2 regions of the Blautia sp. MB18-30 genome follow, and region 2 is predicted to be linked to the other one. Evidence: predicted binding sites of a transcription regulator. Region 2 holds the regulator's gene; the other holds the start of a gene.
The links. Region 2 encodes Rex, which represses fermentation and respiration genes when NADH is low (regulators of the CRP and FNR family bind a similar motif). Its sites were predicted from a motif close to ATTGTTAANTANTTAACAAT; they were not measured.

Region 1: a site for Rex is predicted at 1,327-1,346, ahead of NCY57_RS15100 (iron-sulfur cluster assembly scaffold protein). Genes of this name have one in related genera too.

Annotation. Positions count from the first base shown of each region.
Region 1 covers NZ_JAMOYY010000050.1:14,524-17,945, forward strand. The annotation lists gene NCY57_RS15090 (UDP-N-acetylglucosamine pyrophosphorylase) at 1-441, shown strand, start outside; gene NCY57_RS15095 (TraX family protein) at 565-1,302, opposite strand; gene NCY57_RS15100 (iron-sulfur cluster assembly scaffold protein) at 1,549-2,241, shown strand; gene NCY57_RS15105 (GGGtGRT protein) at 2,282-3,292, shown strand.
Region 2 covers NZ_JAMOYY010000020.1:41,183-44,604, forward strand. The annotation lists gene NCY57_RS10620 (NAD(P)H-hydrate dehydratase) at 1-1,377, opposite strand, end outside; gene NCY57_RS10625 (redox-sensing transcriptional repressor Rex) at 1,439-2,086, opposite strand; gene NCY57_RS10630 (ABC-F family ATP-binding cassette domain-containing protein) at 2,301-3,422, shown strand, end outside.

The DNA of each region.
Region 1 (3,422 bases), on a different contig from region 2:
ATCATTGGCAGAGACGCCGAGGTGCGCCACTGTGCGTTTATCCGCGGCAAGGCTATCGTTGGTGAGGGCGCAGTTGTGGGAAATTCCACAGAGCTTAAGAATGCAGTGCTGTTTAACAAGGTTCAGGTTCCCCATTATAATTATGTTGGAGATGCTGTGCTGGGATATAAGTCCCACATGGGTGCCGGATCGATCTGTTCCAACGTAAAATCAGACAAGAAGCTGGTTGTCGTAAAAGACGGGGATGAAGAGATCGAAACCGGTCTTAAGAAATTCGGAGCGATGCTCGGAGATCATGTTGAAGTCGGATGCGGTTCTGTGCTGAATCCCGGTACTGTGATCGGACGGAATTCTAATATCTACCCGCTGTCACCGGTACGTGGATGTGTTCCTGCAGATTCCATTTATAAAAATGCAAAAGAAATCGTAAAGAAAAAATAAGAAACAGATTCTTCTGGACACGCATTTAGGCTGCACTTTTGAGAGAGTGCAGCTTTTTTTGATGGGGTGATGGATGCAACAGTATTGGTCGTGGAAGGATGAACCGACCGGGAGCGGGCGGGATTAAGATAAAAACAAAAGCTGTCGAAGTATGACCAGTCCTATAATATGGACTGGGTAAAACCAGTAAAAGAAATATTTTGCTGATTTTCCGCGGATGAAGCCTCTTTTTCCATTGTACAGGTTAATGGACAGAAAGGCAAAGGAGGCTCTCCATTCATAGTAAAGCCAGCAGCTTCCGAGGATTGCCTGGCCTGGTTTATCGTTTCGCATATAGTATATGATCAGCAGGAAGATATACCCCCGCCATCCATAGTCTGCTTTCAGAAAAATGGAAACAACAAGCAGTCCCAGGATGCAGAGAAGCTGCATCGAAGGTCTGGTCTGGAAATATTCGATGGCACAAAAGGCCAGATATCCGAGGAAAAGCGTAAAAAACACATTTTGTCTTTCGTAACGCAGCGTATTTGTAAACATCAGATTCCACGGAATTTCTGAGAGCAGCGCAAAAAGAAGGAGATTTCTTCCATAGAGGAACCGGCTCCGTGTATGCCGGAAGCCTTCCAGCAGGAGAAAACAGAAGATGGGAAAAGCAGCTCTTCCGATATCGCGGAAAATAAGATATACAGTATATTCTCTGCCGAAAAGTGTAAACAGGATTTTCTGTGCAGGCTGATACATACTGAGCAGCACAGCTCCGATATGATCGATCAGCATGGTGATGACCGCGATCATCTTCAGAGCGCTTCCGCTGAGAATGCGGTATTTTTCTGGAAAAACAGAATCCACAGATGCATTCATGAAAAATATACCTCCAGGGTTAAACTTGCTAATATATTATCACATACATACAGCAGTTGCCAGAAATATTTGACAGTTAGGCATGCAATACTGCCGGAATACCTACCAATATTATGCGTTTTATGGCAAAATTTTATCAAATATGACTGGACGAAACAACGGTTTTGTGAGAAAATAGCCATAGGGTGTTATCGAACTTTTTTTCTCAATAACATCGGTCAATCTATACTTGAAAGGAGTTTTAAAATGATTTATTCACGCGAAGTAGAAGAAATGTGTCCAGTGGCACAGGGCGTACATCATGGTGCCGCTCCGATCCCGGAAGAAGCAAAATGGGTTCAGGCAAAAGAAGTAAAGGATATCTCCGGATTTACACACGGTGTTGGCTGGTGTGCTCCGCAGCAGGGTGCTTGTAAGCTTTCCCTTAACGTTAAAGAGGGAATCATCCAGGAGGCACTTGTTGAGACAATCGGATGTTCAGGAATGACTCACTCTGCAGCTATGGCTTCTGAGATCCTTCCAGGACTTACCGTTATGGAGGCACTGAACACAGACCTTGTATGTGATGCAATCAATACAGCTATGAGAGAGCTTTTCCTTCAGATCGTTTACGGACGTTCCCAGTCTGCATTCTCCGAGGACGGACTTGCAGTAGGCGCTGGTCTTGAGGACCTTGGAAAAGGACTTCGTTCTCAGGTTGGTACAATGTATGGAACTCTGAAAAAAGGACCTCGTTACCTTGAGATGGCTGAGGGTTATGTTACAGGTATCGCTCTTGATGAGAACGATGAGATCATCGGATATCAGTTCGTAAGCCTTGGAAAAATGACTGACTTCATTAAGAAAGGTGATGACCCGAACACAGCATGGGAGAAAGCAAAAGGTCAGTACGGCCGTGTTGCAGATGCTGTTAAGATCATCGACCCAAGAAAAGAGTAATTACACTTCGTAAGGTAAAAATATCAGGAGGTTACAGGAAATGGCTTTATTTGAATCATATGAGAGACGAATTGACAAGATCAATTCTGTTTTAAACAGCTATGGAATCGCTTCTATCGAAGAAGCTGAGAAAATCACTAAAGACGCAGGACTGAACGTTTACGATCAGATCAAAGGCATTCAGCCGATCTGCTTCGAGAACGCTTGTTGGGCTTACACAGTAGGTGCAGCTATCGCGATCAAAAAAGGCTGCAGAAGAGCCGCTGACGCAGCAGCAGCTATCGGAGAAGGCCTTCAGGCTTTCTGTATCCCGGGATCCGTTGCAGACACACGTAAAGTAGGTCTTGGACATGGAAACCTTGGAAAGATGCTTCTTGAGGAAGAGACAGACTGCTTCTGCTTCCTTGCAGGACATGAGTCTTTCGCAGCAGCTGAGGGTGCGATCGGTATCGCAGAGAAAGCAAACAAGGTTCGTAAAAAACCTCTTCGTGTTATCCTGAACGGTCTTGGAAAAGATGCTGCTCAGATCATCTCCCGTATCAACGGCTTTACATATGTAGAGACAGAGTATGATCCATATAAGAACGAGGTTAAGGAAGTATTCCGTAAATCCTATTCTGAGGGACTTCGTGCAAAGGTTAACTGCTACGGCGCTAACAGCGTTCCGGAAGGTGTTGCGATCATGTGGAAAGAGGGCGTTGACGTTTCCATCACAGGAAACTCCACAAACCCGACTCGTTTCCAGCATCCGGTAGCAGGAACATACAAAAAAGAGTGCAACGAGAAAGGCAAAAAATACTTCTCCGTTGCTTCCGGCGGTGGTACAGGACGTACACTTCATCCGGACAACATGGCAGCAGGTCCTGCTTCCTACGGTATGACTGATACACTTGGACGTATGCATTCTGACGCTCAGTTCGCAGGATCTTCTTCCGTACCGGCTCACGTAGAGATGATGGGTCTTATCGGCGCTGGAAACAACCCGATGGTTGGTATGACAGTTGCTGTAGCTGTTTCCGTACAGGAAGCTGCTGACGCTGGCAAGTTCTGATTTCAGATAACGAAAAATAGTGGGAAAGGCTGTAAACCTTAGGGTTTATGGCCTTTTTCTTTTTGAATCGGAATAGAACAAAATATTTTCAAAAAGTGCGAAAAAACAGCAATAGCGAACACGTAGCTAA
Region 2 (3,422 bases):
CTTTAAAACCATGGGAGGCTGTTCCTCCGTTTTCAGATACATACATAACACTGCTGCCAGAATCCCGGAAAGCACATCTCCGCTTCCTGCAGTTGCCATTCCGGAATTACCGGAAAGATTCAGATACATCTGGCCTTTTTCATCTGCGATCAACGTACATGCATCCTTCAATACGCACACAGAGCCTGTTTCCGCAGCACATTTCAGCGCAGTATCTGCGATCTCATGCTGGATCTCCTGGATCGTTCTGCCACTGAGCCGGCTCATTTCTCCGATATGCGGTGTCAGGACTACATGCTCTCCCAGATACTGATACCACTGTGGATGTGCAGCCAGAAGGTTCAGGCCGTCCGCATCCAGGATCAGCGGCTTTTTCTCCCGGGCAGCCGCCGTGAGAAACCACTGTTCTCTCTCACGGCTGGCCACTGATGTTCCAAGTCCCGGTCCGATCACGATCACATCACACCAGGATAGAAGCTGTTCATTGGATTCCTGATCAAAGCGGCTGCAGACCATAGCCTCCGGAAGGAGTATCTGCAGTGGGATCCTGTTGGCTTCCACAGTCTGGATCTTCACCATTCCCGCACCGGCACGAAGTGCTGCACTGGCGCTTAAATAAGCGGCTCCGCACATTCCCTCACTTCCGGTCACAAAGAGCACTTTTCCGAAGGTACCCTTGTTTCCGCCGGGATCACGTTCCGGAAACAGCTTCAGATCTTTATTTTCCAGACAGGCGGCAGATGCAGTCACAGCTTCCTGCTCATAGATCCCGATATCGGCGGTAACGATCCTTCCTGCATACAGTCTTCCCGGATAAAAGCAAAGACCTCTTTTCCGGTAGGCAAATGTGACAGTCAGATCGGCGCTGAAGGCAATTCCCATTTCCAGGCCAGTATCTCCGTTCACTCCTGACGGGATGTCAACTGCGATCTTTTTGGCCCTCGCACTGTTCATCTCATGGATGATATCAGCATAATGCCCCTCGATCGGACGCGTCAGGCCTACCCCAAACACGGCATCTACTATAGTAGTATATTCACTCCACTGCGGGTTATTCACCTCCGGGACACGATAACCGGAAGCGATCTTATACTGAAGAGCTGTCTCTCTGGTCATTTTATCTTTGTTTCCGACCATATAAAACTCTACCCGGATCCCCTTCAGATGGAACAATCTGGCAACTGCGATACCGTCACCACCATTGTTTCCGCTTCCGCAGACTACCAGGATCCTTTCGTCCTTCTGGAGATACTTTTCTGTTTCCTCTACCACCTTCAGTGCCGCCCGCTCCATCAGAACCTCGGAGGGAACTCCGATCTCACGGATCGTTGTGGAGTCCAGATCCTTCATTTCTTTGCAGGTAACAAGCTTCTTCATTCTGTCTTCTGCCTCCCCTCTGTCATAGAGAAAGCTGCCGTTTCCGGCAGCTTAACAATTCTTACTTATCCACATGTTCCTGCCTGTATTTGCTGAGATTATAAGACAGTGTCATCAGACTCTCGGAAAGATGAACGTTCTCTACGATCACATCATCCGGTGTCTCAAGATCGAGATGTGCAAAATTCCAGATTGCCTTGATCCCGTTCTCTACCAGGATATCTGCCATTTCCTTGGCTTTATTCTTAGGAAGTGTCAGGATCGCGATCTCCACGTTATTCTCTCTCAGGAAAAACGGAAGCTCACTGAGCATCTGGATCTCAAGTCCACGGACTGCGATGCCCTCAAGCACAGGATTTACGTCAAAGATACCAACCAGCCTGAACCCGCGCTTCTCAAAATCCACATAATTGGCAAGTGCCTGTCCCAGATTACCGGCACCCAGGATGATCATCGGATGAACGGTATCCAGTCCCAGGATCTTACCGATCTCTGTATAAAGATAGTGTACATTATAGCCATACCCCTGCTGCCCAAAACCGCCAAAATTATTAAGATCCTGACGGATCTGAGAAGCTGTGGTATGCATCTTCTTACTTAATTCATTGGAAGAAATACGTTCTACATTATCTTCCATCAGCTCTCCTAAGTAGCGGTAATAGCGTGGCAGACGCTTAATCACCGCTTTCGAGATTTGTTTTGTCTCCACGATAGTTTTCCTCCTTACCTTACACTAGGTTAATTATAACGAATTGACATTTTCCTGTCAATTAAAGTTGTCTATTCTGTACAAATTTCTTTATATTTTTTCTAATAATTGATTTTTTCTTTGAAATCCCGGCAGTTTCCGTTATAATAGGTGGAGGATTTTTCCCTGTTCAGACATAAACAGGGGTGATTCTTTATACAGGAGGACAGTTTTTATGATTTTATCATGTCAGAATATATGCAAGGCCTTTGGCGAAAAAGTAATTTTAAATGATGCATCCTTTCACATTGAAGACCGTGAAAAGGCTGCTCTGATCGGATGCAACGGTGCAGGAAAGACCACACTGCTGCGGATCATCATGCAGGAGCTTTCTGCTGATTCCGGTACCGTGGTGCTTGCCCGGGATAAAAATATCGGCTATCTTGCCCAGTACCAGGATATCCACGGACATCATACCATCTACGAGGAGCTTCTTACCACCAAGCAGCACATCATCGATATGGAACGCCGTATCCGCAATATGGAACAGGAAATGAACACGGTGACCGGTGATGAGCTGAACCGTCTGATGGAAACCTATACCCGCCTGACCCATCAGTTTGAGCTGGAGAACGGATACGCTTACAAAAGTGAGCTGACCGGTGTCTTAAAGGGTCTCGGCTTCACAGAGGAAGATTATGACAAGCAGATTGAAACTCTTTCCGGCGGTCAGAAAACACGCGTGGCGCTGGGCAAGATGCTTCTTTCCAAGCCGGATATCCTGCTTCTGGATGAGCCAACCAATCACCTGGATATGGAAAGCATCTCCTGGCTGGAAACTTATCTTCTGAATTATCCGGGAGCTGTTTTTATCGTCTCCCATGACCGTTATTTTCTGGATAAGGTGGTCACCAAGGTCATTGAGATCGAAGCCGGACAGACCCGCGTATACAGCGGCAACTACTCTGCCTATGCTCTCAAGAAGGCTCAGCTTCGTGACGCACAGTACAAGGCATACTTAAATCAGCAGCGGGATATCAAGCATCAGGAAGCCGTTATCGCCAAGCTGAAATCCTTTAACCGTGAAAAATCCATCAAGCGTGCGGAAAGCCGTGAAAAAATGCTGGACCGTGTACAGAGGATCGAAAAGCCTCTTGAGCTCCAGGACCGGATGCGTATCTCGCTGGAACCACGGGTGTTAAGCGGAAACGATGTGCTCCACGTGGAAGCGCTTTCCAAGGCCTTTCCGGGACAGACCCTGTTCTCCGATATCTCCTTTGATATCAAACGCGGCGAGCGTGTGGCACTGATCGGAAACAACGGAACCGGAAAGACCACCATGCTAAAGATCATCAAC